Regions from separate parts of the Mesorhizobium sp. LNHC209A00 genome, predicted to be linked through region 1. Evidence: predicted binding sites of a transcription regulator. Region 1 holds the regulator's gene; each other region holds the start of a gene.
What was found. Region 1 encodes LexA, which represses DNA repair genes until DNA is damaged. Its sites were predicted from a motif close to TGTTCNNNNTGTGTTCNG; they were not measured.
Positions count from the first base shown of each region.

Region 2: X739_RS160545 (DNA recombination protein RmuC) is a predicted target of LexA. The motif match lies at 3,842-3,859, and genes of this name have one in related genera.
Region 3: X739_RS138310 (helicase-related protein) is a predicted target of LexA. The motif match lies at 1,644-1,661, and genes of this name have one in related genera.
Region 4: X739_RS159475 (YifB family Mg chelatase-like AAA ATPase) is a predicted target of LexA. The motif match lies at 6,305-6,322, and genes of this name have one in related genera.

Region 1 is NZ_AYWT01000008.1:108,914-116,823, forward strand. It holds gene X739_RS146045 (AMP-binding protein) at 1-132, shown strand, start outside; gene kynA (tryptophan 2,3-dioxygenase) at 129-965, shown strand; gene kynU (kynureninase) at 1,034-2,281, opposite strand; gene X739_RS146030 (ABC transporter permease) at 2,344-3,267, opposite strand; gene X739_RS146025 (ABC transporter ATP-binding protein) at 3,273-4,052, opposite strand; gene X739_RS146020 (ABC transporter substrate-binding protein) at 4,111-5,097, opposite strand; gene X739_RS146015 (GntR family transcriptional regulator) at 5,247-6,017, shown strand; gene lexA (transcriptional repressor LexA) at 6,425-7,168, shown strand; partial or broken gene X739_RS01000000166345 (ComEC/Rec2 family competence protein) at 7,162-7,910, opposite strand, start outside.
Region 2 is NZ_AYWT01000002.1:420,951-428,860, forward strand. It holds gene dapE (succinyl-diaminopimelate desuccinylase) at 1-373, shown strand, start outside; gene X739_RS160570 (hypothetical protein) at 379-1,011, shown strand; gene truA (tRNA pseudouridine(38-40) synthase TruA) at 1,022-1,774, opposite strand; gene X739_RS160560 (N-acetyltransferase) at 1,797-2,303, opposite strand; gene fmt (methionyl-tRNA formyltransferase) at 2,300-3,253, opposite strand; gene def (peptide deformylase) at 3,258-3,788, opposite strand; gene X739_RS160545 (DNA recombination protein RmuC) at 3,892-5,145, shown strand; partial or broken gene X739_RS01000000165810 (GFA family protein) at 5,149-5,552, opposite strand; gene X739_RS160540 (cation diffusion facilitator family transporter) at 5,681-6,634, opposite strand; gene X739_RS160535 (transglutaminase family protein) at 6,753-7,562, opposite strand; gene X739_RS1000000171120 (hypothetical protein) at 7,774-7,899, shown strand.
Region 3 is NZ_AYWT01000026.1:22,855-30,764, forward strand. It holds partial or broken gene X739_RS01000000166780 (acetyl-CoA C-acyltransferase) at 1-289, shown strand, start outside; gene phbB (acetoacetyl-CoA reductase) at 396-1,121, shown strand; gene X739_RS1000000169705 (hypothetical protein) at 1,293-1,595, shown strand; gene X739_RS138310 (helicase-related protein) at 1,827-5,186, shown strand; gene X739_RS138305 (RNA-binding S4 domain-containing protein) at 5,197-5,583, shown strand; gene fdxA (ferredoxin FdxA) at 5,811-6,149, shown strand; gene X739_RS138295 (CarD family transcriptional regulator) at 6,519-7,100, shown strand; gene X739_RS138290 (amino acid ABC transporter ATP-binding protein) at 7,180-7,910, opposite strand, start outside.
Region 4 is NZ_AYWT01000002.1:644,909-652,818, forward strand. It holds gene X739_RS159505 (EAL domain-containing protein) at 1-344, opposite strand, end outside; gene X739_RS159500 (hypothetical protein) at 530-2,347, opposite strand; gene X739_RS159495 (GtrA family protein) at 2,473-2,895, opposite strand; gene X739_RS159490 (glycosyltransferase family 2 protein) at 2,892-4,127, opposite strand; gene gshB (glutathione synthase) at 4,346-5,287, shown strand; gene X739_RS159480 (class I SAM-dependent methyltransferase) at 5,665-6,273, shown strand; gene X739_RS159475 (YifB family Mg chelatase-like AAA ATPase) at 6,413-7,910, shown strand, end outside.

The sequences.
Region 1 (7,910 bases):
CTGCAGGACCACGTCAAGGCAGCCATCGCGCCCTACAAATACCCCCGATCCGTCAAATTCATCGCCGCTCTGCCGAAGACCCAGACCGGCAAGGTCCAGCGCTTCCGGCTGCGCACGGAGAAGATCAAGTGAGCGAGCCTTACGATCCGGCCTCCGAAGGTGCAGAGATGTCGTTCAAGGAGCGCATGTCCTACAGCGACTATCTGCACCTGGAGAAAGTGCTGGAGGCCCAGACGCCGATGTCCTCGGCGCATGACGAAATGCTGTTCATCATCCAGCACCAGACATCGGAATTGTGGATGAAACTCGCTTTGCACGAGATTGGCGCGGCGATCCGCTCGATCCGTGCCGACCGCCTCGAACCGAGCTTTAAGATGCTGTCGCGTGTCGCCCGCATTTTCGAGCAGTTGAACAATGCCTGGGACGTGCTGCGCACGATGACGCCCAGCGAATACACCGAGTTTCGCGACGCGCTCGGCCAGTCCTCGGGTTTCCAGTCCTGGCAGTATCGCGCCATCGAGTTCATGGCCGGTAACCGCAACCTCGCCATGCTCGGGCCGCACACGCACCGGCCGGACCTCAGCCAGAAGCTGGAGGCGATCCTGGCGGAGCCGTCGCTCTACGATGAAGCGCTGCTGCTTCTGGCGCGCAATGGCTTCGACATCGGGCCGGACGCAAAGCGCACGGATTGGCGCGAGACGCGGACCGAGAACGAAGAAGTCCTGGTCGCCTGGCAGACGGTGTACCGCGATCCGCAGCGCTACTGGATGTTTTATGAACTGGCGGAGAAGCTGGTCGACTTCGAGGACTATTTCCGCCGCTGGCGGTTCAACCACGTCACCACCGTCGAGCGCATCATCGGCCTGAAGCGCGGTACCGGCGGCACGTCGGGAGCCTCCTATCTCAAGAAGATGCTCGAGGTCGTCCTGTTTCCGGAACTGTGGACGGTTCGCACCCGGCTTTGAACTCTCGTTTGGCTCAATTCCCGTGGGAAAAACCGCGTCACGGTTTCCCACGGGAATTGCGCCGCTTTTCAGGTCACCGCCGTCTTGACCGCGAAGCGCGCATCCTGCCAGGCGCCGGTGCGCAGGATATCTTCCAGCACCTCGACCGCCCGCCAAACATCGGCGTAGCCGACATAGAGCGGGGTGAAGCCGAAGCGGATGGTCGACGGCGCACGGAAATCGCCGATCACGCCGCGCTCGACCAGGGCCCGCATCACCTGGTAGCCGTTGGGGTGGAGGAACGAAACCTGGCTGCCACGCTGCTTGCCGTCGCGCGGGCTTTCCAGCTCCAGGCCGTAGGCGCCGCATCTGGCCTCGACGAGCTGAATGAACAGGTCGGTGAGCGCGATACTCTTCTTGCGCACCGCCGCCATGTCGACGTCGTCCCACATATCCAGCGCCCCCTTCAGCGCCCGCATCGACAACACCGGCTGCGTGCCGCACAGGAACCGGCGGATACCGCTGCCGGCCGCATAACCCTGCTCGAAAGCGAAGGGCCGCGCATGGCCCCACCAACCGCTGAGCGGCTGCTGGACCTTATCGTGATGACGCTCGGCGGCGTAGATGAAGGCAGGCGCGCCCGGGCCGCCATTGAGATATTTGTAGCTGCAGCCGATGGCGAAATCGGCATTGGCGCTGTCGAGCTCGACAGGCAGCGCGCCGGCGGTGTGGCAGAGATCCCAGACGATCAGCGCTCCGACCTGATGGGCCTTGCATGTCAGTGCCGCCATGTCGCGCAATTTGCCGGATTTGTAGTTGACGTGGTTGACCAGGATGACCGCGACGCGCTCGTCGATGAGATCCTCAATGGTCGGCGCATCAACGCCCTCAAGCCGCAACACCGTGCCGGGGCGCGTCGAGGCCACGCCTTCGGCCATGTAGAGATCGGTTGGAAAGCTGTCGCCCTCGGCGACGATGACCGAGCGGTCCGGCCGCATGCCGAGTGCGGCATGCAGCACCTTGTAGATGTTGATCGAGGTCGTATCGCAGACCACCGTCTGGCCGGCCGCCGCGCCGATCAGCCGCCCCAGTTGGTCGCCGAGCGCGACCGGCATGTCGAACCAGCCGGCGGTGTTCCAGGCACGGATCAGATCCTGCGCCCATTCCTGGGTCGCGGCTTTCCGCAGCTCGTCGAAGACGGCGGGTGCCGCGGCGCCGAGTGAATTGCCGTCGAGATAGATGACGCCTTCCGGCAAGATGAACCGGTCGCGCATGGCACGCAGCGGGTCCGCCGCGTCCATGGCTCCGACGGCTGCGAGATCGAGCGTTGCACGCATCATTTGTACATTTCCTGGTTATTCACGCCCTGGTTATTTCCGCCTTGGTGATTCACGCCGGGCTACTCACGAATAGCTTCGCGAACCGGTGCGTACCCCCGGCTGCGCTTGAGGCTGGGCAAGGCAAGCATGGCCAGCACGAACAGGCCCGTCGCAAGCTTCAGGTCAGGCGGCGGCATGCCGGCCGCAAGGCAGAACGACACCAGCTGGTAGTAGATGATCGCGCCGGCGAAGGGCGCCAGCAGTTGCCGCCAGACCGTTTGCTTGCCGACGACGGCTTCGCCGATCATCAGCGCGGCAAGGCCATTAATGAGAATTCCCAGGCCCATATTGACATCGGCGAACCCTTGCGACTGCACCATCAACGCACCGCTTGACGCCGAAAAAGCGCTGGCCAGCCCGACACCGCCTATGGTCGCGGCCCAGACATTGATGCCTTGCGCCTCGGCCATGTCAGGATTGGCGCCCACGGCGCGGACGGCAGTCCCCTTCTCGGTCCTGAAGAACATGTAGAGCAGCATGAAGGCGACAAGCGCGAGGAGACCCGCGACGACGATCTTGCTGGCGGGGAAACCCGGCCGCGCGAACGGCACCCAGTCGAACACCGAGGGCGAACCGAAGACCGACAGGTTGGACTTGCCCATGATGCGAAGGTTGATGCTGTAGAGCATCGTCATCATCAGGATGCCCGCAAGCAGCGTGTGGATGCGGAAGCGCAGATGGATGAAGGCGGTGCAGCAGCCCGCCGCGAAGCCGGCGACGAGGGCGGCGGCGATGCCCATCAGCGGCGATGCGCCGGCGGCAAGGAGAACGCCGCAGACGCAGCCGCCCAGCGGAAAAGCGCCTTCGCTGGTGAGATCGGGAAAATTCAGCATGCGAAACGGGATCATGATCCCGAGCACGACAAAGGCCAGGATCAGGCTTTGCGCCAGGGTGACCGGCATGATCGCGACGAAGCTGGCGAGAACGTCCCCAACAAAACCCATGATGATCAACTCGCCAGCAACATGCGATCGGTCTTGACGGAAAAATGGCGGATCAGATCGACAACCGTGACCCTCGCCTTCTCCTGCCCTGTGACTTCCAGGAGCACCCGGCCGGCATCGAGCATGATCACCCGGCTGCCATGGTCGACGGCGTGTTGCATGTTGTGGGTCACCATCAGGGTGGTCAGCTTCAGCGCATTGACGGCGCGCACCGTCGCGCGCATGACGATCTCGGCCGTGCGCGGATCGAGCGCTGCCGTATGCTCGTCGAGCAGCAGCAGATCCGGCGATCCTCCGACAGCCATGATCAGCGACAGCGACTGCCGCTGCCCGCCCGAGAGCAGGTCGACACGGGTATCGAGACGGTTTTCAAGGCCGAGGCCCAATATCGACAGGCGCTCCTTGTAGGACGCCAGCCGTGTGGCGTTCAGCCCCTGCCGCAGCGTGCGTTTTTGACTGCGCAGGTCGGCCAGCAGCATGTTCTCCGCCACGGTCATGCTGGCGGCGGTGCCGCGCATCGGATCCTGGAAGACGCGCGCCAATCTTTCGGCACGCTTGTGCACCGGCATCCCTGTCACATCCGCGCCATTGATCAGGATCTTGCCGGAATCCAGCACAAGAGCACCAGAAATGGCGTTGAGCATGCTGCTCTTGCCGGCCCCGTTTGAGCCGATGACGACCCCGAACTCTCCCGTGGCCAAGGACAGGCTGAGACCGTCCAGCGCGACCTTCTCGTCGGCCTGGCCTTTGTAGAACACTTTGCGCGCGGATCGTATGTCGAGCATCGTTCCTCCGTGACCTCGGGATGACGGCGCCGACGCCATCATCCCAGCAGTTCCGATGTTAGTCGACGATGCAGCCGCAATCGGCCATTGAAGCCGGTATCTCGACGCCGAACGCGGCCATCGCCTTGCGCGAGATCGTTGCCATGTGGTCCTTGTAGGCCGGGCGCGACGGCGCGATCGTCTTGGGATCCTTGCCCTTGAGGATCTCGGCGGCGATGTTGCCGGCGTTGATGCCGACCTGGGTGTAATTGACCGCGAAGCTCGCCGGCACGGTGCCGTTGCGGACCGCGCTGTCATCGGAGTTGACGACCGGGATACCGGCCTGGCGGGCGGCCGCTGAGACAGCGGCGATCGCCGGCTGAATCAAGTTCGAGGCCGGGCCGTAGATCACGTCGGCCTTGCCGGCGAACGAAGCGATACGCTGCTGGATGTCATTTACGTTGTCGATGCCGACCTCGACCACCTCGAAACCGGCGGCCGGTGCCGCCGCCTTGATCTTTTCGACCAAGGCAACGTCATTGGCCTCACCGGGATTATAAGGCACGCCGAAGCGCTTGGCGTTCGGCAGCAGCTTCTTGGTGAAGGCCATCACCGCGGCGACGTCCTGCAGATCGCTGGCGCCGGTCATGCCTTCGTCTCCGGCGTCCCATGATGGCACCAGCTTGGCCGCCACCGGATCGGTGACCGCGGCAAAAACGATCGGAATGCCGGAACCCGCGAGCGCTTTCTTGGCGATCTGCGAGACCGGCGTGGTGATGGTGTAGATCAGCTTGGGCTGCTCGGCCTGCAGCTTGGCGATCATCTGCGGCACCAGCGACGCATCGAAATTGGTGTGGCTCTCCGTGTAGACGACGTCCTTGCCCTCGACGAAGCCGTTATCCGTCAGCGCCTTCTTGAAGCCGGCTATGGCGGCGTTCAATTGCGGATGCTCGCCGAAATTGGCAATGCCGATACGGATCTGATCGGCCGCGGCACTGCCGGCGCTGACCATCAATGCGCCTGCCAGGGCCAAACCCGACAACCAAGCGGATTTCGACTTTAACATCATTTCCTCCCAGATTTGATCAGGGCCGCTTGGAAACGCGGCTGCTCCGCGATCATGGTCAGTCCGCCGGTCTGTGTCAAACATTATATATAATTGTTGTAGTAACCCAGTATCATATATACTTTTAGCCAGACGACGGATTGATCACGATGCGGGATGAGACGAGTTCCACAAAAACGGAAGCCGCCTATCAGCTGTTGCGGCGCGACATCCTGACCACGCGCCTCATGCCCGGCGCCCCGCTCAAACTGAGTGCGCTGCGCGGCACATATGGCGTCGGTTGGACACCGTTGCGCGAAGCCCTGTCGCGGCTCGAGGCCGAACGCTTGGTCACCGCCATCAGCAATCGTGGTTTTGCCGTGGCTCCGGTGTCGCGGGCCGAGCTGGAGGATCTGGCACGCGCCAGGATGGTGGTCGAGATACCCCTGTTCCTCGAATCGATGGAAAAAGGCGGCAGGGAGTGGGAGGATGCCGTAGTCACTGCCCACTACCGGCTCTCGCGTTGCAAGACGGCGGTCGACGATCCCTCCGACACGGCCGTCGACAGATGGGATGAGAACCACGAGGCTTTCCATGCGGCGCTGCTGAGCGCCGCCACATGCGACTGGCTGTTGCGGTTCCGCTCGACAATCTCGGATCAGTTGCGCCGGCATCATCGCTTTCTTGGTCTGGCGCCGACATTGCGGGCCGCGGCCGGCCTCAAGGACGGCTATGAACAGGCAATGGAGGCGTTGTGCGAAGCGATCGCGATCGAACACCATACTGCGATCATGGAAGCGGCACTCGATCGTGACGTCGAACGGGCCAAGGCGTTGATGACGGCGCATATCGGCTACACACTGCACGTCTATGTTCATAGCGAAGACAGCGGCGCGACCAGATACGCCGCCCGCGCCGGCAGCTTGAAGGGGTCGGGATAACTTCAGCGCTTCCGCGACGCCTATTCGAACGCGCTGGCCGGAGTGCGCCGAACGCCCGGGTCCATGGCCGCCCGGAGCTACCAATGGTTGGCATTTTGGTTTCGTTTCGTTCCGCGAATAATGAATCCATGAAATATACGGTACCCCTGGGAAGAAGCCTTCCAGATGGCTGATGCCAGCTCCATCGGCGGATAGGCCACAGGCCATTAACCAAACGATTTCAATGTGCCTGCCGATCGCGGAAAGGACCAGTTGCTGACGCCCTTGGGGGCAAAAAACTTCAGACCCCTTAACAAATTCATTAAACTTTAAACGGTTGCAGAACACAACTGGAACAGATAGTGTTTGTTCTGGGTTTGTTTTTTCGATTCTGGTTCAACCTTTCGTTCAATGTCTTGGGGGACGCCATGCTGACACGCAAGCAACATGAACTGTTGATGTTCATCCACGAACGGCTCAAGGAAAGCGGGATACCGCCTTCCTTCGACGAGATGAAGGAAGCACTCGATCTTGCCTCCAAGTCGGGGATCCATCGCCTGATCACGGCGCTGGAGGAGCGCGGCTTCATTCGCCGGCTACCCAATCGGGCGCGCGCGCTGGAAGTGCTTCGGCTGCCGGACTCGATCGCGCCGGGCCTCAATGCGGCAAAGAAGTTCTCGCCAAGTGTCATCCAAGGCAGCCTTGGCCAAGGCAGTCTCGGACGCCAGATCAGGCCGGCCGCTGCGCCTTCGCGCCTGCCCGCGGCCGGCAACGACGACGATGCGGTTTCAGCCGTGTCCATCCCGGTCATGGGCCGTATCGCCGCCGGTGTGCCGATCGATGCAATCCAGCATCAGACGCATTCGATCTCGGTGCCGCCGGACATGATCATGGGCGGCGAGCATTATGCGCTGGAGGTCAAGGGCGACTCGATGATCGAGGCTGGTATCTTCGATGGGGACACGGTCATTATCCGCAATGCCGACACGGCAAGCCCGGGCGAAATTATCGTGGCACTGGTCGACGAGGAGGAAGCGACGCTGAAGCGGTTCCGCCGCAAAGGCGCTTCGATCGCGCTCGAGGCTGCCAATCCAGCCTACGAAACACGCATTTTCGGGCCGGACAGGGTCAAGGTACAAGGCAAGCTGGTCGGGTTGATCAGGCGCTACTGAGCCGGCTTTCCATCGGGCTTGTCGGGTTTTTTGTACGGCGGCAGCCCCCTCGCCTCGCGTGAGAATTTTCGCTGTTCGTGCCAGGGTCGGTATGGTCCGTCGACGGCGAATTCGATCCCGGCCCGGGTCGTGGCCGACTGGGGATTGAAGAAGACGGCAGCGCTTCCCTTGCGGGCGAGCTGCCGTTTGGTGACGACGAGAACCAGCGGATTGTGGCAGGTGTCATAGGCGGTCGCGTCGTTCACGATGATCAGGTCAGCGAAAGCGCAGGCTTTCCAGGTGGTCTTGCGGTCCTCGACATAAGCAATGATCGCGCCGGAAGGGTGCCTGGCAAGGCACAGGCCTTCGCGGCAGTAGAAGGGCGATCCCGGCGGCAGGTCGGCGGGACTGGCAACGTCGAATTGCCCGTCTGTCTTGTCGAACATTTCCGGTTTGACGATTGTTTCGGAGATCAGAGCGCGCTTCCAGTTGTCGGTTGCGAATTCGTTCGGACGTTCCCGGTTGACGGCCAGTTCGCCATTGCCGATCGGCAGCGCGACCAGCCGCGCATCTTCCGAGATCAGCACATCGGGCGCGCGCGTGTGCGACACAGTCAACAGGCCGGCGAGCGCGAATGGCAGCGCCGCGAGCCGCAGCCAGGTCGTCGCCATCGTCGCGATAACCAGCGCGACGGTGACCAGCAGCACGGATTGCTGCGAAATCAGCCCGACTCCGTCGACCGGAGAGCGCTCCGATATCCACG
Region 2 (7,910 bases), on a different contig from region 1:
GGTCCAGGCGGAAATCCACAACCGCCTCGATCAGGCGGCTGGGCGCAAGAAATACCGGCCGGGCAAGAAGACCCCAGTCGACTATGAGCTGGTCTGGCGCGACCGGCCGAGCCATGTCTTCCTGACCCGCGACGACAGGCTAGTCGAGACGTTGAGCGGCTCGGTCAAGGCGGTGGTCGGCAAAAAGCCGGCGCTATCCACCTCCGGCGGCACATCGGATGCGCGCTTTATCAAGGACTATTGCCCGGTGGTCGAATTCGGCCTGGTCGGCAAGACCATGCACATGGTGGACGAGCGCGTGGCCATCGCCGATCTGGAAACGCTGACGCGGATCTACCAGCGCTTCATCGACGACTGGTTCGGACAGGGCTGATCAGCATGCTTTCGGCGGACGAAACCCAAGCTTCGCTGACCGGCGCCTGGCGGCTGATGCTCGGCAAGGCCGACGGCCTGCGCCTGCTCGACCTGACGGCCGACGGCTTCTGGAATTCGTTCTTCGCCATCATCGTCGCGGCACCGGCGCTGATCGTCGGCTGGGTCGGCATCGCCAACGAGATCGGCGATCCCGATGCCTTCGCCGGCCGCTTCAGCATGCTGGTGCGACTGGCGACGGTCGATATCGGCTCCTGGGTGCTGCCGCTGGTGGCGCTCGCCTTGGTGGCGCGGCGCGCCGGCATCGGCGGGCGCTTCGTCCACTATGTCGTCGCCAGCAACTGGGCCTCGGCGATCACCGCCTGGCTGATGCTGCCTTCGGCGCTGATCAGGCTCTTCCTGTCCTCGACAAGCCAAGTCTCGAGCCTTGTGTCGCTGCTATTATTTTCCCTGTCGATGGTGCTGACCTGGCGCATGACCAACGCGACGATCGGCAGGGGCGCTGCCTTCGGCACCGCCGTTTTCGTCGGCATGTTCGTCGCTTCGCTGCTGGTGCTGTTCGGACTGCAGATGCTGCTTGGCATCTCCGTGCCCGACGATGTCGGGGCCCAGAGCCTTTCCGGGCTTTATCCTGGATAGAACCAGGGTTCTACCCCGGATAATCGACGCCGATGAGAAAAAGCCCGTCGGGCGGCGCTACCTGGCCGCAGGCTGCGCGGTCTCGCGCTTCCAACGCCGCCTTGAGGTCGCCCGATGTCCAGCCGCCGTCGCCGACCCGCTTCAGCGAGCCGACCATCGAGCGCACCTGGTTGTGCAGAAAGGATCGTGCCGATGCCCTCACCTCGATGAGATCATCGCCCGTTCGGCTCACGTCGAGCCGCTCCAATGTTCTGATCGGGCTGGTGGCCTGGCACTGCGTCGAGCGGAAGGTGGTGAAGTCGTGTCGGCCGAGCAGGAGCTTCGCCGCCTCGTGCATGGCGGCGGCATCGAGCCGCTTCGGCACCCACCATACCTTACCCTTCTCCAGCGCCGAGGGCGCCCGCCGATTGAGGATGCGGTAGAGATAGTGCCGACCGATGGCGGAGAAACGGGCATCGAAATCATCCGGGACGATCGTGGCCTTCAGGATGACGATGCGCGCACCGGCCGCCTGCAGGTGTGCATTGACGGCATCGCGCACCTTGTCGTCGGGCCACGCCTTGGCAAGGTCGACATGCGCCACCTGCGCGCTCGCATGCACGCCGGCATCGGTGCGGCCGGCGGCGCGCAGCCGGACCGCCTCGCCGCAGAAATTCTCGATCGCCTGCTCGATCGCCTGCTGCACCGAAGGCTGGTCGGCCTGATGCTGCCAGCCGGCAAACAGGCTGCCGTCATATTCGATATCGAGGCGAAAACGCGGCATTCCGGGACGGCGACGCTCTCGCCTAGGCGGCGAGAGCGGTGAAGGCGGAAGCGTAGACCAGCCTGCCGGCTTCAGGAGCGTCGCCCCAGGCCAGCGCCTGCAGCGCCTCGCCTTGGTATTCGCTCTCGAACTTCCCGGCACGGGCATGGCTGTAGCCGAAACGGCCGTAATAGGCCGGGTCGCCCAGCACGACGGCCAGCGTCTCGCCAGCCTCCTTGAGCCGGATATGGGCCTCCCGGATCAACGCGCCGCCGATGCCGGAGCCGTGAAAGGACGGCTCCACCGCCAGCGGGGCAAGCGCCACGGCGGCAAAGCTCTTGCCGCCGTGGCGCACGAACAGCCGCGAAAACAGGATGTGGCCAACGACCTGGCCGTCTTCTTCCGCCACCAGTTCGACGACGGCGTCACCGCCGGTCACCAACGCGTCGACCAGGCCGGCCTCCGTCTGCTGGCCGAAAGCGTGTTCCTCGACGAGGCGAATGGCCTCGCGGTCCCGCGGCGTCGCCGCGCGTATCGACATCATGCTCATGAGAATTTCAGTCCTTTTTCGATCTTGGCTCCGCGCAGGAATTCCGACGCGGCGGCGGGCTTTCCGCCCGCACGTTGAACTTCGACCAGCCTGACCGCGCCTTTTCCGCAGGCGACCGTCAGCCGGTCATCGAGAATTCCTCCCGACTCGCCCAAATCTTCCGAAGGCGACACGCCTTCGGATAGCGTCGAGCGAAGCAGTTTCAGCCGTTCCATGCGGCCGCCAATTTCAATCTCGGACCAGGCGCCGGGAAAGGGCGACAGGCCACGAATATGGTTGTGAACCTCGGCCGCGGGCCGTGTCCACTCCACGCGCGTCTCGGACTTATCGATTTTCCTGGCGTAAGTCACCCCTTCGGCCGCCTGCGCGGTAAATGCCAAGGTGTTCTGTTCCAGCCGCGCCAACGCTTCCACCATCAGGGCAGCGCCGACACTCATCAACCGATCATGCAGATCGCCGCCTGTCATATCGGGGCCGATGGCGCATTTTTCAACCAATCCGACCGGACCGGTATCCAGCCCCGCCTCCATGCGCATCACCATCATGCCGGTCTGCGTGTCTCCAGCCATGATGGCGCGCTGGATGGGCGCGGCGCCACGCCAGCGCGGCAAAAGCGATGCGTGGCCGTTGACGCAGCCAAGCCGGGGCGCCTCCAGAACTGCCTTGGGCAACAGCAATCCATAAGCGACGACCACGGCGATATCGGCGCCCAGGTCGGCAAAAGCGGCCTGCTCGGCCTCGCTCTTCAACGAGGTCGGTGTGCGCGCCTCGATGCCAAGCCGCCCGGCCTCGCGCTGCACCGGCGACGGCGTCAGTTCCAGCCCGCGCCGGCCGGCGGCGCGCGGCGGCTGCGTGTAGACGGCTGAAATCTCGTGGCCGGCCTCGGCGATGGCGCGCAGCGTCGGCACCGAAAACTCCGGCGTGCCCATGAAGATGACGCGAAGGGGCATTGCCCTACCCCACCAGCTTGCCCGGCGCCTTATCCCTGGCGAGCTTCTTGAACTTCTTCACCACCATGTCGCGCTTCAGCTTCGAGATGTGGTCGATGAACAGCACACCGTTGAGATGGTCGATCTCGTGCTGCAGGCAGGTTGCCATCAGCCCTTCGGCCTCGATCTCCTGCAGCTTGCCGTCGCGGTCGAGATATTTGACCCGCACCGAAGCCGGGCGCTCGACCTCGGCATAGTAATCCGGGATCGACAGGCAGCCTTCCTCGTAGACGGAGCGCGCGTCGGCGCTTTCGAGAATTTCCGGGTTGATGAAGACGTGTGGCGCCGGGGTTTCGTCTTCCTTGGCGAGATCGATCACCAGCATCCGCAGCGGCTCGCCGACCTGGATTGCCGCCAGCCCAATGCCGGGTGCGTCATACATGGTCGCCAGCATATCGTCGGCCAGTTTGCGCAAGGGCGCGTCGACGCGCTCCACCGGCTTGGAGACCTGGCGCAGGATGGGATCGGGGAGAATGATAAGCGGCTTGATCGGCATGGCGTTTCACCTAAGACCTCAATAGAAAGGCGTCAACCGGTTCGCCTGCGCGTCGTTCACGTTTTGATCTGTGCCAGACCGCCGAATCGGCTATGCTGTCCACATGAATGATCTGAGCACCATCCTTTCGGAGCCCGTCGCACGGCTCGGCGCCTCGACAATCACGCTTGGCCACGCGCTGGCCTTCGGCGCGTTGCTGTTTCTCGGCTTGTTCGTGACGCTCGTCGTTGCGCTGTGGCGGTCGGCCAAGGCGCGCGCGGCCGCCGCCGCGGAGGCCGCCGACCATGCCCGCGACGCCGAGGCGCGGATGGCCGGCATTCTCCAATCCCAGGCCGAGATGCAGGGCCGCATGGGCGCCATCGCCGAAGTGTTCGGCGCCCGTCAAGCCGAATTGACGCAGTCCATCGGCCAGCGGCTCGACGCCATGACCGGCCGCATCGGCCAGACCATGACCGAGCAGACCAAGTCCACTCATGAGAGCCTCGCGAAACTGCAGGAGCGGCTGGCGATCATCGACACAGCGCAGGGCAACATCCAGTCGCTGGCCGGCCAGGTCGTGCAGTTGCAGGCGATCCTCTCCAACAAGCAGACGCGCGGCGCTTTCGGCCAGTCGCGCATGGAGGCGATCGTCGCCGACGGCCTACCTCACGGCGCCTACGAATTCCAGGCGACGCTGTCGAACGGCAGCCGGCCGGACTGCCTGGTGAAAATGCCGAACGGGGCGCCGTCGCTAGCCATCGACGCCAAATTTCCGCTGGAAGCGTGGAATGCGATCCGGGCCGCCGATAACGCCGACCTGCAGAAGGTCGCGGCCCAGGCCTTTCGCCGCGATATCGAGGTCCATATCCGAGACATTTCGGAAAAATACCTGCTCCAGGGCGAAACCCAGGACACAGCCTTCATGTTCGTGCCGTCGGAATCGGTATTCGCCGAAATACACGAGAACTTCGAAGCGGTTGTCCAGAAGGCGCACCGTGCCCGCGTCATCATCGTCTCGCCTTCGCTCTTGATGCTGTCGATCCAGGTCATCCAGGCGATCCTCAAGGATGCACGCATGCGGGAGCAGGCGCATCTGATCCAGGGCGAAGTCATCAGGCTGATGGAAGACGTCCAGCGTGTCGACGAGCGCGTGCGCAAATTGCAGGGCCATTTCGGCCAGTCGGCCAAGGACATCGAAGACATACTCGTCTCGACCTCGAAAGTGACCAAGCGTGGCCAGAAGATCGAGGCGCTGGAATTCGGAGAAGGCGAGCCCGACGCCCCGCGCGGCGGCACCACCAAGGTGGAGGCCGCACCGCGCGTTGCCGATTCTAAGACCGGGCAGTTGAGGTTGAGGGTCGTCGAAGGCGACGACTGAACGCTACTGCTCTTCGACCGTCGTCATACCCTCGAATTCCGGAAGCCAGTGCAGCGCCGAGCGATGCCATTTCTGGTGTCTCGGGACCAGGTCCTGGCGCTGCCGCGAGGTCCGACCCTGATCCCATAGACCTTCGGACCGTCGCCGACCGATGTCGCATAAAGATGCGAGCCGCAGTCGGCACAAAAAGCCTGCGTTCGCTTGGCACCGCTCGCCACGGTCTTGATGTAGATTTTCGGTTCGCCGCTGGTGATCCGGTAATGATCCCCTGTCGCTGGAACGGTGACGCGAAATGCCGTACCGGTCAGTTGCTGGCAATCGGTACAATGGCAGATCGAAGTCTTTTCCGGGTCGACCTCCGCCTCATAGGTGATGGCGCCACAATGGCAGCCGCCGTCGATCTTCATCGTCATTCCTCCAACATCGATCGGCTGATTTTAGCGGCACGGGGACACGAGGCAACGGCGGGGCGCTGGTCCAGAGGCCAGAATCCCCAAAAGTGGACTGCGATGTCGGAAAAGTTCGTACTCGAATTCTATCCGGACGCGGATTCGATCAGCTTGCGCCGCTTTTCCCAGGTGCCTGACGTCTGCGGCTTGACGAACAGCCGCGAGATCTCAGGCATCTCTTTTTTCAACCGCGCCTCGATGCGCTCGACACAGGCCTCGATCTCCGGCGCCGACAAATGGTCCTCGAATTCGATGCTCAGGCCGGCAACGATTTCTTCCGGGCCCATATGCACCGTCAGCACACCGTTCGCCCGCTGCACCGCCGGATCCTGCTGGACGATCGCCAGCACCTTCCTCTGCACCTCGGGTGAGGCCGGCTCGCCGATGAGCAGGCCCTTGCTTTCACGCGCCAGGAAGATTGCCGTCGTGCCGAGGATAAGCGCGATGCCGATCGAGGCGGCGCCGTCGAGCTCGGGCATCTCGAAAATCTCCGCCGCCAATATGCCGGCAAAGGCGACGGCCAGGCCGAGAAGGGCCGCACTGTCTTCGAACAGCACCGTATAGACGCTCGGATCCTTGCTCGATTGCACAGCTTGCAGCCAGCCGAGCTTGCCCTTCTGCTTGCGGAATTCCTTCAGCGCCACCAGCCAGGAGCTGCCTTCGAACACGAAGGACAGGCCGAGAACGATGTAGTTCACTTTAGCGTTGGCGACCGGCTCTGGCGCCATGATGTGGATGATGCCCTCGTAGAACGACACGCCGGCGCCCAGCGCGAAGACCAGAAGGGCGACGATGAAGCTCCAAAAATAGAGTTCACGGCCATGGCCGAGCGGGTGCGAGCTGTCCGCGGGGCGTGCCGCCCGGTGCATGCCGTAGAGCAGCAGGCCGCCATTGCCTGTATCGACCAGCGAATGCACGCCTTCCGACAGCATGGCCGAACTGCCGGTGAAAAAGGCTGCGGCGAATTTGGTCAGCGCTATGGCGAGATTGCCGGCGAGCGCCGCGTAGATGACCGTTCTGGAGCCGCCGTGCCCTGCCATGCAGCTTCTATCCTCTTCGAGACAGTGTAGCGGCTCTGCCGCGGAGTTGCACAGCCACCACAACGCGCCAATCGTCGGGCCGTTCAATGTGTTCGAAACCGGCTGGCGGGAAGGCCAGCTATTCCTGGACCTCGTCGGTCCACACCTTGAAGCCCGTAAGCAACCCTGGCCCGAAAATGTGGGTCAGCGGCACATCCGCCGCGTCGCGGCCGGAGGCGATCAGGATACGGCCGATGCGTGGCGCGTTGTTGCGCGGATCGAAAGCGTGCCAGCGGCCGCCGAGATAGACCTCCATCCAGGCGCAGAAGTCCATGCTCGCCCAAGGCTTCGGCATGCCTATGTCGCTGATGTAGCCTGTGCAATAGCGCGTCGGGATATTGAGTGCCCGGCAGAATGTGACGGCAAGATGCGCGAAATCGCGGCACACGCCGCTCCGTTCGCGCCAGGCTTCCGCGGCGGTGCGCGTCACTCGTGCGTTGCCGTAGTCGAAGACGATGTGGTTGTGGACGAAATCGCACACCGCCTGCACGCGCGGGATGCCTGATGGCATGTGGCCGAACAGCCGCCATGCCTCGCTTGCCAAGAGGTCGCTTTCGCAAAACCGGCTGGGCAGCAGGAACAGTAGCGTTTCAGCCGGCAGGTCGCGCACCTCGTGCTGCCACGCCATCAACTCGCGCATCTCGAATGTGCCGTAGTCGCGGATTACCGCATCCGTACCGAAAGTGAAACGCCCGGGCGGGGCGACGAGCCGGTTGCACCAGTTGCCGAAGCTGTCGCGATAACTCTCGATCGGCACTGGCGGGTTGGAGGTCAGGAAATCCGGGCGCTCAAGATCGGAGGCGCGGGAATAGTGGACATTGAGCATTGCGATGAGCGGCGTTTCCTGGGGAAAGTCGAAGCTCATCTCACAGCCGATATGGATCCGCATTGTCGTCCTGACCGGCCTGCCTGACGATCACCCGGCGGTGCACGGGTCGATGCTGCAGTGCGAAGACAAGCATGGCATGGACAGCCGGGGTTTACGAGCAAATTAGAAATCGGTTGAAAGCGGCCTGCCGGCGCCGGCAGCAGGCACTCGCCTCTTGCAGTCCGGCCTTTGTCTTGTTTCACTCCGCTTCCCGCAACTGGAGGAACGAATCATGGCTAAAGGTGCGATGAAGGCAGGCAAGGAAGCCCGCAAACCAAAGAAAGACGCCAAGAAGCCTGTAGCCGCTCCGGCCCTGAAGGCGCCGCCGGTCAAGGCGATGAGGATCAAGGAAAAGTAGATATCGCAAAG
Region 3 (7,910 bases), on a different contig from region 1:
CAAGGCCTTGGAACGAGCCGGTTGGTCGGCAGGGGATCTCGACCTCGTCGAGGCCAATGAGGCGTTCGCCGCACAGGCCTGCGCCGTCAACAAGGACATGGGCTGGGATCCCTCGATCGTCAACGTCAATGGCGGCGCCATCGCCATCGGCCACCCGATCGGCGCCTCGGGCGCCCGCATCTTCAACACGCTGGTCTTCGAAATGCGCCGACGCGGCGCCAAGAAGGGGCTGGCCACCCTATGCATCGGCGGCGGCATGGGCGTCGCCATGTGCGTGGAGGCTTTCTGATAGACTTTGGACGGGCGGCGCAAGCCGCCCGTTTCACATGTGGTGCCTATGGTAAGTCCAGTGCCTGCCAAGCCCGACAACAGGGCGATTTAAGAAGGGGAAATGCATGACCAAGGTTGCAATCGTCACGGGTGGATCGCGCGGCATCGGCGCGGCGATCTCGATCGCTTTGAAGAACGCCGGCTATTCGGTTGCCGCGAACTACGCCGGCAACGACGAGGCGGCGGCGAAGTTCAAGGCGCAGACCGGCATTCCGGTCTACAAATGGTCGGTCGCCGACTATGACGCTTGCGCGGCCGGTATCAAACAAGTCGAAGCCGACCTCGGCCCTGTCTCGGTGCTGGTCAACAATGCCGGCATCACCCGCGACGCCATGTTCCACAAGATCACCCGCGAGCAGTGGAAAGAGGTGATCGATACCAATCTGTCCGGTGTCTTCAACATGACCCATCCGCTGTGGGGCGGCATGCGCGACCGCAAGTTCGGCCGCGTCATCACCATCTCCTCGATCAACGGCCAGAAGGGCCAGGCCGGTCAGGTCAATTACTCCGCCGCCAAGGCCGGCGACATCGGCTTCTCGAAGGCGCTCGCCCAGGAAGGCGCCCGCGCGGGCATCACCGTCAACGTCATCTGCCCTGGCTACATCGCCACCGAGATGGTCAAGGCGATCGACGAAAAGGTGCTCAACGAGCGCATCATCCCGCAAATCCCGGTCGGCCGTCTTGGCGAGCCGGAAGAGATCGCGCGCTGCGTGGTCTTCCTCGCTTCGCAAGATGCCGGCTTCATCACCGGCTCGACCCTCACCGCCAATGGCGGCCAGTACTTCGTCTGAGACGTCTGCTCGCGCGGTCCAAGGCTGCGGATCCATAAGCACCTGCGATAAGCGGACCGGAAATCGGTCCGTTTCCAAATGGCTGTTACGCAATGCCCCAATTCGGCACGCAAAGGTTAATGCCGGTAGGCGCGTCTGTGCGAACCCTGTGGTTAAGCCTTTGGATTCTCGGTGGATAAGCTGTTCACAACACAAGATATTGAGAGAACAAAAGCAGAAAATACGGCCGGCGCTGCTTTGTCGCCGATTCGTTCCGGCTTTGAGCCCAATGTTAAGATTAATGGCCGCGATAAGCTGCTATTCTTTAACGTCGAGTTTAGAAAGATTAACAGTTTCATAAGCTTATCCGAGCGCGCACCGACTCCCCCTCATTGTTCCCGGCGGAAGTTAACGGCAGGACCCGCCCAGCATAAAACGGGCCAGTTCGGCGATTCAGCATGTGGTGAGACTCGTGGTCCCAAAATCCATATCTAGCCGTGAACAAAAGCTGAATCTGGCGGAGTCGCCGATTCGTCGCTGATTCGTTCCAGACTCGTTCCAACTGTTAAGCAGGGCTGATTTGCGGAGTGAGGCGGGTGTCTGCGGAACCCTGCCGGAACATTCTGCTTTCGCTTCGCGCCCGAAAACCCTATGTGTCGGCTGTCATACGCGCCACCCTGGCACGCTCCCGACCACGAGAGGCCAGAAAGCCTTATTTCCGAGCCGATGAACATCCAGCCGAAACACACCGAGCCGCTGATCCTGTCGGGCCGCGACGTGACCGCCGTGCTTGGGCCGACCAATACCGGCAAGACCCATCTCGCCATCGAGCGCATGGTCGCGCACGAAACCGGTGTCATCGGCCTGCCGCTGAGGCTGCTGGCCCGCGAGGTCTACACGCGCGTCTGCGAAAAGGTCGGTGCCAACAAAGTGGCGCTGATCACCGGCGAGGAGAAGATCCAGCCGCCGGGCGCCAAATATTCGGTCTGCACCGTCGAAGCCATGCCGCGTGAAACCGACGCCGCCTTTGTTGCCATCGACGAGGTGCAACTGGCCGGCGACCTCGAGCGCGGCCATATCTTCACCGACCGCATCCTGCATCTGCGCGGCCGCCAGGAGACGCTGCTGCTTGGCGCGGCCACCATGCACGGCATTCTCCAGCGGCTGCTGAAAGGCATCTCCGTAGTGACGCGGCCGCGGCTGTCACATCTGGCCTATGCCGGCTCCAAGAAACTGACCCGCTTGCCCAGGCGTACCGCGATCGTCGCCTTCTCCGCCGACGAGGTCTATGCCATCGCCGAACTCATCCGCCGCCAGCAGGGTGGTGCGGCCGTCGTTCTCGGGGCCCTGTCGCCCCGCACTCGCAATGCCCAGGTGGCGCTGTTCCAGTCGGGCGATGTCGACTATCTCATTGCCACCGACGCGATCGGCATGGGCCTCAACCTTGACCTCGACCATGTCGCCTTCGCCCAGAACCGCAAGTTCGACGGCTACCAGTACCGCAATCTTACGGCAGCCGAGCTCGGCCAGATCGCCGGCCGCGCCGGCCGGCATCTTCGCGACGGCACGTTCGGCGTCACCGGCCAGGTCGATCCGCTGGACGAGGATCTCGTCCAGAAGATCGAGGGCCATGACTTCGACCCGGTGAAGGTGCTGCAGTGGCGCACCGCCCAATTCGATTTCGCCAGCCTTGATGCGCTGAAGCGCTCGATCGAAACCAACGCGCCGGTCGAGGGCCTGACACGCGCGCTGCCGGCCGTCGATGCGCAAGCGCTCGAACATCTCTCCCGCGACGAAGACATCCGCGCGCTCGCCACCAATGCAAAGCGCGTGGCGTTGCTGTGGGAAGCCTGCGCCCTGCCCGACTATCGCAAGATCGCGCCTGCCCAGCATGCCGACCTCATCGCCTCGATCTACATGGACCTCGCCCGGCAGGGCCATGTCGACGAGAACTACATGGCCGAACAGGTGCGCCGCGCCGACACCACCGAGGGCGACATCGACACGCTGTCGCACCGCATCGCCCAGATCCGCACCTGGACATTCGTGTCGAACCGGCCCGGCTGGCTGGCCGATCAGGCACACTGGCAGGAAAAGACGCGCGAAATCGAAGACAGATTGTCGGATGCGCTGCATGAGCGGTTGACGAAACGCTTCGTAGACCGCAGGACTTCCGTCCTCATGCGGCGCCTTAGAGAAAATACCATGCCTGAAGCCGAAATCAGTCCTACCGGAACCGTCCTTGTCGAAAGCCATCATGTCGGCGAGTTGCAAGGGTTCCGCTTCACCGCCGACCAGACCGCCGGCGGCGAAGACGCCAAGGCCGTGCGCACTGCCGCGCAAAAGGCGCTTGCCGCCGAGTTCGAGGCACGCGCGGAGCGCTTCGGCGCCTGCGCCAATGGCGATCTCGCGCTCGGTTCGGACGGCACGCTGCGCTGGATCGGCGCGCCGATAGGCACGCTGGTCTCGGGCGAAGACGCGCTGAAGCCGCGCCTGGTGTTGCTGGCTGACGAACAGCTGACGGGCCCGGCGCGCGACAAGGTCGCGGCGCGCGCCGAACGCTTCGTCAATTTCCAGATCGAGTCGTTGTTGAAGCCGCTGGTCGATCTGAAAAACGCCGAGCAGATTTCCGGCATCGGCCGTGGCATCGCTTTCCAGCTGGTCGAGAATTTCGGCCTCATTAACCGTCGTGACATCGCCGAAGAGATGAAATCCTTGGACCAGGAAGGCCGCGCGGCGCTGCGCCGGCTTGGCGTCCGCTTCGGCGCATACCACGTGTTCGTGCCGGCGTTGATCAAGCCGGCACCCGCTGGGCTGGTGACGCTGCTTTGGGCGCTGAAGAACGACGGCAAGGACAAGCCAGGCTTCGGCGACGTCGTCCACTCGCTGGCCTCGGGCCGCACCTCTGTTGTCATCGACCCGGCCTTCGACAAAGCCTTCTACAAGCTCGCTGGGTACCGCAATCTCGGCCGCCGCGCCGTGCGCATCGACATTCTGGAGCGGCTGGCCGACCTGATCCGCCCGGCGACCAACTGGAAGCCCGGCCTTGGCCAGCGTCCGGACGGCGCCTATGACGGCCAGTCATTCATGGTGACGCCGCCGATGATGTCGATCCTTGGCGCAACCGCCGACGACATGGAAGAGATCCTCAAGGGTCTCGGCTATCGCGCCGAGCCGAAGCCGGCCGCGGAAGTCAAGGCACGGCTGGAAGCGCAGGACAATGCCGCGCGGGAAGCCGCCGCGGCCAGGCAGGCAGCCGAAGAAGCAGCCCGCGCGGAACAAGCCAAGGCGGCGGAAGCGGCGGCTTCGCCGGCCGCCGAGGGAGCCGAACTGGTGTCGGATGCGGCAACCGCCGTGGAGACACGGGTTCCAGCCGAAGTCGCAGCCGACGCGACGGTGGAAACCGTCGCGCAAGAGCAGGCGGAAGCCACCGCTGAAGTTGCGGAGGAGCCTGTAGCCGCTGTCGAAGTCGCCGAGCCGGCGCCGGTTGAGCCGTGGGCCGAACCTGAAACCGCCGAGGTTGACGCGGCACTCACCGAGGAAACCGCAGCGGCGGAGCCCGCCGTCGAAGCCTCCGCATCGACGGAAGCTGCCGTGGCGGAAGCCGCCGGTGAACCCGTGCCGGAAGCCGAAGCGCCAAAGCCGATCCTGCTGTGGCGCCAAGGTCGCTTCGACCAGCGTCCGCGTCATCGCGACGGCCGCAACAACCGGCCGCAAAACGGACAGGCGCGCGGCCGAAGCAACGCGCCGGCCGGCGGCGAACAGGCAACAGACGCGCCGGCGGACCGTCCCGCACACGAAGGACGCCGCGACGGCGCCGGAAAGCCGCGCTTCGACCGCTCGAAGTACAAGCCCAAACCGCAAGCTGAGGGCGCTGAGCGCCACGACGGCCGCCCGCAGGGCGAGCGTCCCGAGCGCCGCGAAGGCCGGCCAGACTGGAAGGGCGGCAGGCCGGAAGGCAAGGGTGCCGATCGCGGCGGAAAGCCCGCCTTCCAGCCCAAGCCGCGCGAGGAGCGCCCGGTACGTTTCGATCCGGACTCGCCCTTCGCCAAGCTCGCCGCCTTGCGCGACCAATTGAAGAAGTAAATTCGCTTCGATGGTTGCTGAAGGCCGTCAGCGCATCGACAAATGGCTGTTCTTCTCGCGCGCGGTGAAATCGCGCTCGCTCGCGGCCAAATTGGTGGTCGCCGGCCGTGTTCGCATCAATCGCGACAAAGCAGCGCAGGCCTCCGATCTGGTCAAGCCAGGCGACGTGCTGACCATCACGCTCGACCGGCGTATCTTCGTCTGGAAGGTGCTCGGCGCAGGCGCGCGGCGCGGCCCGTCCGAGGAAGCTCGCACTCTTTATCAAGACATGTCGCCCCCGCCCGCACCGAAAGGCGACACCCCGCCCGATGCTATCCCGGCGATGCGCGAGGCAGGCAGCGGCCGCCCGACCAAAAAAGAGCGTCGCCAGACCGACCGATTGCGCGACGAAGATTGAGCCTGTCGATCGACGCGGATGTGCTCTCCCGCGGCAACGGCAACCAAAACAGATTTGGACCGGCAAACGAACGTCGGTGAGGGGTGTGGGACCGTCCCGGCACCGCCGATCTGAAATTCAATTCCCAAACTCTGGCGCCAGTGGGAATGGCTACTCTTGCAAGCAGCCGATAAAGGCGTTACCTCACGGAAAAAGCCAGCAAAAACGGGACATCCCGGAGCCGACCGATGACTTATGTCGTGACCGACAACTGCATCAAATGCAAATATATGGACTGCATCGAGGTCTGTCCGGTCGACTGTTTCTACGAAGGCGAGAACATGCTCGTCATCCATCCCGACGAGTGCATCGACTGCGGCGTCTGCGAGCCGGAATGCCCGGCCGACGCGATCAAGCCCGACACCGAGTCCGGCCTCGACAAATGGCTGCAGATCAACACCGAATATGCCGATAAATGGCCCAACATCACCGCCAAGAAGGAGCCGCCCGCCGACGCCAAGAGCTTCGACGGCGAGGCCGGCAAATTCGAGAAATACTTCTCCGCCGAGCCCGGCGAAGGCGATTGACAACGCCGCTGTAAAGGCTTGTATGACGCAGCGTAACAGGCACGCCGGATTAACCGCCTTGACAGGCGGCGATTGGTTGTGGCCTCCGCTTACGTAGCAAAACCTTGATTCTTCCGACTTTTTGTGTTACATCAGCGAAACATGCCGGTGACACAACGTCGATTTATGGCGCAGACGCCCCAAATCACTGAAAGGTGAAAATCCCATTTCGGACCAGAGCGATCTGGGCCAGGCGGTCGCAATTCTTGCGGTTTGCCGGTCCCGGCTTTTCCGGTGGGTTCATCTGTTGTGCGGCTAATGATCGGTGACCCCGGTCACGTGAGTTCAGCCGGCACCGCCGCCGGCCCACAACAAGGAGTTCAGGGCGTAATGGCAACGATCACCCCGCAGAAGAAGTCCACAGCTGCACGTCACGGTTTCAAGACCGGCGAGTTCATCGTCTATCCGGCGCATGGCGTCGGCCAGATCGTCTCGATCGACGAGCAGGAAGTGGCCGGCCACAAGCTGGAACTGTTCGTCATCGACTTCCAGAAGGACAAGATGCGCCTGAAGGTGCCGGTTGCCAAGGCGACCTCGATCGGCATGCGCAAGCTGTCGGAGGAGGATTATGTCGAGCGCGCGCTGAAGGTCGTGCAGGGCCGCGCCCGCGTCAAGCGCACCATGTGGTCGCGCCGTGCCCAGGAATATGATGCCAAGATCAATTCGGGCGACCTGATCTCGATTTCGGAGGTCGTGCGCGACCTCTATCGCGCCGATAACCAGCCGGAGCAGTCCTATTCCGAACGCCAGCTCTACGAGGCGGCACTCGACCGCATGGCCCGCGAGATCGCGGCCGTCAACCGCATGTCGGAAACCGAAGCCGTACGCCTGATCGAGGTCAACCTCAACAAAGGCCCTAAGCGTGGCGCCAAGGCCGACAATGAGGAAGCCGAGCAGGAAGAAGCTGCCTGAGCTTTTTCGCACTCAAGTTGACGAAAACCCGGCCTCGCGCCGGGTTTTTTGTATTTGGGGAAGGCCGCGATTGTCGCGCCTATGCGCCTCCGTCCTTCTCCGCCGCCTCCTGCTTCAGCGTGGCGATGAACCGCTTGGTGCGTTCGCGCTCCGGATTGCCGAACAGCTTGGCGGATGGCCCCTGCTCGACGATGGTGCCGGCGTCGAGGAACACCGCCTCCTGGGCGATCTTGGAGGCCAGGCGCAAATCATGCGTCGCCATCACCATGGTCGTTCCCTCGCTGGCGAGCTGACCCAGCACATCGACCACCTCCTGCGCCAGCTCCGGGTCGAGCGCCGAAGTCGGTTCGTCGCACAGCAGCACCTTCGGCGACGGCGCCAGCGCACGGGCGATCGCCACGCGCTGCTGCTGGCCGCCCGACAGCGTCGCCGGCCAGGCATCCGCCTTATGCACCATGCCGACCTTCTCCAGCAGCGCGAGTGCCCGCTCATGCGCCTTCTGCGGCGACCATTTGAGCACCGTAACCAAGCCTTCCATGACATTTTCGATGGCGGTGCGATGCGGAAACAACTGGAAATTCTGGAACACCATGCCGGTCTGCAGGCGCAGACGCCTTATGTCCGCCGCCGAGACCTTGCCGCCCGGGCGGAACTCAAGCGTCTCGTCGCCGATCCGCACCGTGCCCGAAGTTGGGATCTCCAGCAGGTTGATGCAGCGCAGCAGCGTGCTTTTCCCCCCGCCGGAAGGGCCGACAAGCGCGGTGACGCTGCCTTCGGCGATGGCGACAGTCACCCCCTTCAGCACGAGAT
Region 4 (7,910 bases), on a different contig from region 1:
GCCGCCGCCTCCTCAGAGAACACCAGCGGGTAGAGGAAGGCGAATTCGTCGGCGCCGATGCGGCAGACCGTCGAATGGCCGTCCATCGAGGCGCGCAGCCGCATCGCCACCTGGATCAGGATGTCGTCGCCGGCCTTGTGGCCGAAAAGGTCGTTGATCGGCTTGAAGCCGTCGAGGTCGAGAATGCCGACCGTGAAGGGCGCGGGATCGTCGGAACGGTCGCTGATCAGGCGATCGACCTTGTCGAAGAAGCGGCGATGATTGCCAAGCCCGGTCAACGGATCGGTGAACGCCAGATCCGTGCTTTCCCTGTTTGCCTGACCGGTGCCAAACGGAGTTTGCATCGGTGTCCCTGTTCGTCCCTGCTTTTGTCGTCGGAATTTATTTCCAGACTGGCAGCAAACCCTTTAGGAAACGTATCCCACTGACCGATTTTCGTGGCCGGAGCACGATCCCGAAAAATGGGGTCCGGCTTTCGCCGCGACACCGTCGTGAAGCCGGCTAAAAGATGCGTCAAACACTTGGATTTTCAGCCCTTTGGTTTGACGCGATAAAGCTCCAGCGGGGCACCTCGGGTTTGTGCCACCGGCTCCAGCCAGTTCGGCACATCGCCGCTCATCAACCTGGCGAGGAACCCCTCCGGTGCCCTGGCCAGGAGCAGGTGGCTTTCCGCATTGCCACGGCAGAGCGCGACAAGGCCGACATGGCGGCTTTCGATGACGGTTTTGGCGTCCGCCTCCGAGCCCAGCCAGGCATCCAGTGCAACCAGATTTCCGGTGACATTGCGGTGGTACAGCCCGGCCAGCACGCGATGACTGGTAAAGGCCAGAATCGGTGAGCCGAGGTTGGACAGCGAAAGGACTGTCGTGGCCTGCATCCGGCCGAGCGCCGCGAACGAGGCCTTGCCAAGGCAAGCCGCATCGTCGGCCTTGGCACTGGTGGCCGCCGCGTCGGTTTGGAAAGCACTAGACGCCGCCCCGGCAGCGCCTGCCCAGATTGCATTTACAGAGATCAGCCAGGCCGCGGCCATCCTGAGTGCGGCGCCGTTGGACGGACTGGTTTGCGCACGCTGGCGCCAGCGGGCGATCCATGCCGCAAGCGGGATCACCGCGAAGGCGATGGAGAAGGTCGAGCCGCGAACTTCCCAGGCGCTGACCAGGAACGCCACCACCAGCAGCGAGCCGACAAGGCTGTCCTGCCGACGCCAGCCATGGCCGATACGGAGCGCCATCAGGATGATGGCCACCAGCGGGGTGGCAAACCGGGCCACCGCCCTGGCCGGATCATGGGTGACGATCTGGAAAATCGGCTGCGCCTCATCGATATGGCTGAGCCATATCTCCTTGAGGCGCGGATTGAGGTTGGCATAGGGCGAGGCCAGGCATTGCGGGAACAGGAATACGACGACAGCGGCAAGGGCTAGCCCAAGCAGGCCGAGCGAGGCCAGGCGGCCGGCGACGGTCGCACTGGCGGCCTTCCACGAGGCGATGATCGCCAGCCCCGCGCCGGCAAGTCCGGCGACGGCGAACTGAACAATCGAAAATGTGTCGCACTGTGCCTGGGTCCATGCGGATGCCGGGACGGTGGCGACGAAGACGAGAGCCGAAACAGCGGCGACGCCGAGGCCAAAATCCCTCGCGGTCAGCCTTTCCCGAGCACTATCGCCAAGAAACAGCAGCGCGACAGCGGCGCCAAGGGTGCCGGCGTAGGGAGCGCTTTCCATGCCGATGGCCACGCTCAGCGTGGCGCAGATGCCCGAAAGCAAGGCGGCCGGCCGGAGCAAGGGAGCCCCGAGCAGCAAGGCAAGGCTCGCCAGGATCAGCGTCAGCTGCACATTGTGATGATCCAGCGAACCTGGGGAGAAAATGCCGAGGTAGTAGAGCGCGGCGCCACCGACGACGGCGGCGGGCAGGACAGCGTGGCCGCCGGCGAAAGCGCGCGCGGCGCGGATGAGGAAGAAGACCGCCAGCCAGAACAGCAGGGCAGGCCAGGCGACTTGCACGACCTGTTCAGCCAGGGCGACATTGCCTGTCAGGGCCGACATGACAAGGACGCCAAGGGCCAGCGGCGCGTCGAGCAGCCGCGACCAATGCATGACGAAGCCGCCGTCCAGTCCCATCCTGTACTGGTGCAGGTCGAACCAGCCCTGGCCGGCCAGAAGATCGCGGACTTCGACCAGCTGCAGCAGGCTGTCATTGTCGCCCGCCGGGTTGGCCAGTTGTGGAAATCCGGCGATGGCATAGACCAGGAGCGGCACCAGGGCCGCGAGGAGCGCCGCCAGCATGTCCGCCCGCCAGGAGGGACGGGCGGTGTGCTTTGAAGGCATCGCGGCATGGGCAGCGGTCATGGAGCGACTTTCGGCCGATGGTCGGGACTACAGGCTAGTGCCTCTCGCTTCACAAAGCGTAAAGCACGGTGCGTCGCGGAGGCGCTGGACCACTCCTGGTCTTGGCTCGACCGGACGGACAACCGCTACACGGTGTTCCCGAGTTTGCCGTGGCCGCGCGCCGGAAACACCCACAGTCTCGAGACCACATAGCTGATGGTGCTTGTCACGGCCGTCGCCAGCGCCGACATGGCGACGGGCGACAGGCCGAAATGCGTCACCGCCACCTGCGAGACAAGGCCGGCAAAAGCGGCGCATCCGGCTTGCAGCGTAAGATAGCGCGGGAACGCGACCTTGTGATCGTGTTCCGCACCGAACGTCCAGCCCCGTTGCGCCCGATAAGCAATGACGAACGCCGTTGCATAAGCGATGGCACTGCCGGCGAACGGCGAAACGCCCAGCGAAACCAGCAGCCACGAGAGCGCGAAAAACAATCCCGCCGCACCGATGCCCACCACCATGAAGCGGAACGGGCGCGCATGGACAAGCGCCGGCAGCACGTCGGTCATTGCTGTTCGCTGGCCGGCGCTTCCTGGGAAAGGCCAGCTTTCAGTCGCTTGACCGGGATTTCCAGGACACCGAGCAGGAATGCCGAAAAGAAGGCCTGGAAGGAAATGACGATCAGGCTCAACCCGAGCACGACGATGCGTGGAATTTCGGAATCGGTTAGCGGGCCGAAATTGAGATGGGCCCAGCGCATGACGGCATAGAGGCAGAACAGGAAGCCGGCGGCAAAGCAAATGCCGGCATTGGCGGCGAGACGGTCGGTGCTGATGGTCCTGGTCAGCCAGTCCGACCCGCGGCTTCGCGGCAGGATGCCGGTAATTTCGGCATAGTATCGCGAAATGGCACCGAAGGTGATGAGCTGGATGCCGGTGACGATCATGAAACAGGCGGCGACGAAGGTGTTGAGATCGAGCGAAAGATTGTCGACCACCCGCAAGGGGCCGAACACCAGCAGCGCCGCGAACAGCGTGCCGAGGCCTGAAAGCACCGCGCCTGGAATGAAGAACATCCAGCGCGGATTGTAGACCAGCAGGAATTTGAGGTGCCGCCAGCCGTCGCGCCAGGTCCTGAGATGCGGCGGCCGGCCGCGGCCGTCGGGCTTGAGCGTGGTCGGCACTTCCTCGATACGCAGGCCGGCAAGCGCGCTGCGCACCACCATTTCGCTTGCGAATTCCATCCCGGTGGTCTGCAGATCGAGCTTCCTGATGCTGTCCGCGTTGAAGCCGCGCAGACCGCAGTGGAAATCCCCGGTCTTGATGCGGAAGAACAGGCGGCCGACGAAACTTAGCACCGGATTGCCGAGATAGCGGTGCAGGGGCGGCATGGCGCCAGCCTCTATGCCACCCCGGAAGCGGTTGCCCATGACCAGATCGGCGCCGCCGCGCAGCCGCGCCACGAATGCCTCCAGTGCACCGAAATCATAGCTGTCATCGGCGTCGCCCATGATGATGAAGCGACCCCTGGCGGCGGCGATGCCGCCCAGAAGCGCCGCGCCATAGCCCTTCTGCGCGACCGGGACGACACGAGCACCGCCCTGCGCGGCGATCTCCCGCGAGCCGTCGGTGCTGCCATTGTCTGATATCAGCACCTCGCCCGCTATGCCGGATTGGTCGAGAAACGCCCTGGCCTTGCCGATGCAGACGGCGAGCGTCTCGGCCTCGTTGAGGCATGGCATCAGGATGGTGAGTTCGAGCTGCTGGGTCGAGGCTGCGCGGACGGCAGTGAGCGCGTTCATGATCGTCGTTCCATCGGGTGCCCGGCGCTGCGTCAGGTCGGCCGCTGCATTCGGAGCTTACCGTCGCACGGCAAGGCTTAAGAAAGCGATGACGTCAGTCCTCGTCTTGTCTGCAACCGGCAGACGCGCCTTGCTGATCCCAATGTTCAAAACGTCGCGATTGGCAGAACGCGCCGCGACGCTTATATCGCTTGCGTCGACTACGCTGGGGACCTGCCATGAAGTTGAAAATCGCCGTCCAGATGGACCATGTCTCCACCGTGTCGATCGCCGGCGACACCTCGTTCGCCCTGTCGCTGGAGGCGCAGCGGCGCGGCCATCAGCTGTTCCACTACACGCCCGACCGGCTGTCGATGCGCGACGGCAAGGTGTTTGCCCGCGTCGAGGAGATGACGGTGCGCGACGAAAAGGGCAGCCACTATTCGCTGGGCGAAAAGGTGCGCACCGACTTGTCCGAAATGGACGTCGTCCTGCTGCGCCAGGACCCACCCTTCGACATGAACTACATCACCACGACCCACATCCTCGAGCGCATCCATCCAAAGACGCTGGTCGTCAACGACCCGGCCTGGGTGCGTAACAGCCCGGAAAAGATTTTCGTCACCGAGTTCCCGGACCTGATGCCGGATACGCTGATCACCAAGGATCCGCTCGAAGTCGCCGCCTTCCGCAAGGAGTTCGGCGACCTCATCGTCAAGCCGCTCTACGGGAATGGCGGCGCCGGCATCTTCCATATGCTGGAAGCCGACCGCAATCTCGCCTCGCTGCTCGAAATGTTCGGCCAGATGTTTCGCGAGCCCTATATCGTGCAGCGTTACCTGAAGGACGTGCGCAAGGGCGACAAACGCATCATTCTGATCGACGGCGAGCCGGTCGGCGCCATCAACAGGGTGCCGGCCGAGCACGATTCCCGCTCCAACATGCATGTCGGCGGCCGCGCCGAAAAGACCGAGTTGACGACACGCGAGCGAGAGATCTGTGCCCGCATCGGGCCGTCGCTGAAAGAGCGCGGCTTCATCCTGGTCGGCATCGACGTCATCGGCGACTACATGACCGAGATCAACGTCACCTCGCCGACCGGCGTGCGCGAGGTCAAGCGCTTCGGCGGCGCCGACATCGCCAGCCTGTTCTGGGATTGCGTGGAGGAAAAGCGGCAGTAGGCGCAAGCCTCTTTCACAGATCCTAATGAGGCAGCCGGTTGAGTATGGCAACGGCCAACGCTATCAGGCTGACAACCGTGCTGATGGCTGCGCCAATATCCAAAAAAAGCGGCGACGCCAAACGTCACCGCACATCCCTCGCCGTGACACCGGTCTAACGAAACGAAGAGCTAGATACCGAGCCCGACGATGAATGGCGGCACAACCGCCATTCCGCGATCATGCTTCGCGGCCCTGTTTTCCGTTTTCATTTTGTATTAACCATGTTCCGCTTTTGCAACCGGACGCCACCCGGCTGCAACCGGCGCAAACTGCCAGTTCGCGTGATGTTCTCGATTTGACCAAATCCGTCAGACACACACCGATGGGAGAACACGATGAAGATACCGGCAGAGGTTCTGGCCCAAAGCCGTCGGACGATAGAGTCGTATGAGGACTATGCGGTCCATTATGACGAGATCGTTGGGCATGTTCCTCACCCGAACGACAGGGCCGCGCTCGAGCGCGCCGCCGCGATCGCCGGAGCGGGCGGCCGCATCCTGGAAATCGGATCCGGCCCGGGCCGCGACGCGGACTTCCTGGAGGGCCTTGGGGTCGAGGTCCGGCGAACCGACGCCACGCGGCGCTTTCTCGAACTGCAGGCCGCGCGCGGCAAGGCAGGCGAACTCCTCGACGTGATCACCGACGAGCTTGGCGGTCCCTACGACGCGGTGGTGGCGCTCGCCGTGCTGATCCATGTGCCTCGCGACCAGATCGACCATGTTCTGGAGAAGATTGCGCGTTCGTCGCGCCAAGGCGGTGCCTTCGTCGTCTCGATGCGAGATGGTGACGGCGAAACGGGTGGCAAGTACCATACCGTCGACTGGCGTAGGGACGCCTTCGCGGCGCGCATCGAGGCCGCCTGCATGGAGCTTCTCAGCCACAGCTTCCGCATCGGTAGAAATGAGCAGGGCTGGAACACCTTCTTGGCGATGAGGCCGTCATGATCGGGCGCGAGCCATGCGTCTACTCTACTTTTGTTCCTGTAATGTTCTTGCCTTGGCCTGAAATCCGTGGTTGTCTTGCGTTGACGTCACTCGCGGCCCGTTCACAAGGGCAAGGGCGAGCCGGCATCGGGGGCAGACAATGGTGGCGCGGGTTCGTACGGTCGCTTTCCAGGGCATCGAGGCGGTGCCGGTCGATGTGCAGGTGATGATCGCGCCCGGCAAGGTCAACATGCATATCGTCGGCCTGCCAGACAAGGCGGTGGCGGAAAGCCGCGAGCGGGTGCAGGCGGCATTGCATGCGTCGGGCCTGTCGATGCCGTCGAAGAAGGTGACCGTCAACCTGGCGCCTGCCGATCTGCCGAAGGAAGGCAGCCACTACGATCTGCCGATCGCTCTCGGCTTGATGGCGGCCCTTGGCGCTATTCCGGGCGACATGCTGGCTGGCTATGTCGTGCTGGGCGAACTATCGCTCGACGGTACGATCACCGCCGTTGCCGGTGCCTTGCCGGCGGCAATCGGCGCCAATGGCGAAGGCAAAGGGCTGATCTGCCCCTTCGCTTGCGGGCCGGAAGCAGCCTGGGCAGGGCGGGAATTCGACATTCTCGCGCCGCGCAGCCTGATTGCGATCGCCAATCATTTCCGCGGCACGCAGGTGCTGTCGCGCCCGGAGGCCGGCATCCGCGCGGCGGCACGCGACCTGCCCGACCTTGCCGACATCAAGGGCCAGGAGACAGCGAAGCGGGCTCTGGAAGTGGCGGCCGGCGGCGGGCACAATCTGCTCATGATCGGTCCGCCAGGCTCAGGCAAATCGATGCTGGCGCAGCGCCTGCCGTCGATCCTGCCGCCGCTGGCGCCGAAGGAACTGCTCGAAGTCTCGATGATCGCCTCGGTGGCCGGCGAACTCGGCGAAGGCAAGCTGACCGACCGGCGGCCGTTCCGCGCCCCGCACCATTCGGCCTCGATGGCGGCGATGGTGGGCGGCGGCCTGCGCGCGCGGCCGGGCGAGGTGTCGCTTGCCCATCACGGCGTGCTGTTCCTCGACGAGTTTCCCGAATTCACGCCGCAGACACTCGATGCGCTGCGCCAGCCGCTTGAAACCGGCGACTGCATGATCGCACGGGCCAACCATCGCGTCACCTATCCGGCCCGCATCCAGCTAGTGGCGGCAATGAACCCGTGCCGCTGCGGCATGGCCGGCGAACCGGGTTATCGCTGCCTGCGCGGCGACCGTTGCCGCACCGATTACCAGGCGCGTATTTCAGGTCCGCTGCTCGACCGCATCGATCTCAGGATCGAAGTGCCGGCGGTCTCGGCCAGCGACCTGATCCGGCCCGACCGGGCGGAAAAGAGCGCCGACGTGGCGCTGCGGGTGGCGCGTGCCCGCACCATTCAGCGTGAGCGTTTCGAGCGGCTCGGCGTCAACAGCGCCACCACCAACGCGCATTGTTCTCCAGCCGTCATCGAAACGATCGCCATGCCGGACGCCGCCGGCCTGTCGCTGCTCAAGGATGCCAGCGAAAAACTCGCCTTTTCGGCGCGGGCCTACCACCGGGTGCTCAAAGTGGCGCGCACGCTCGCCGATCTCGACGCCAGCGAAGCTGTCGGCCGCATCCATCTGGCCGAAGCAATTTCCTATC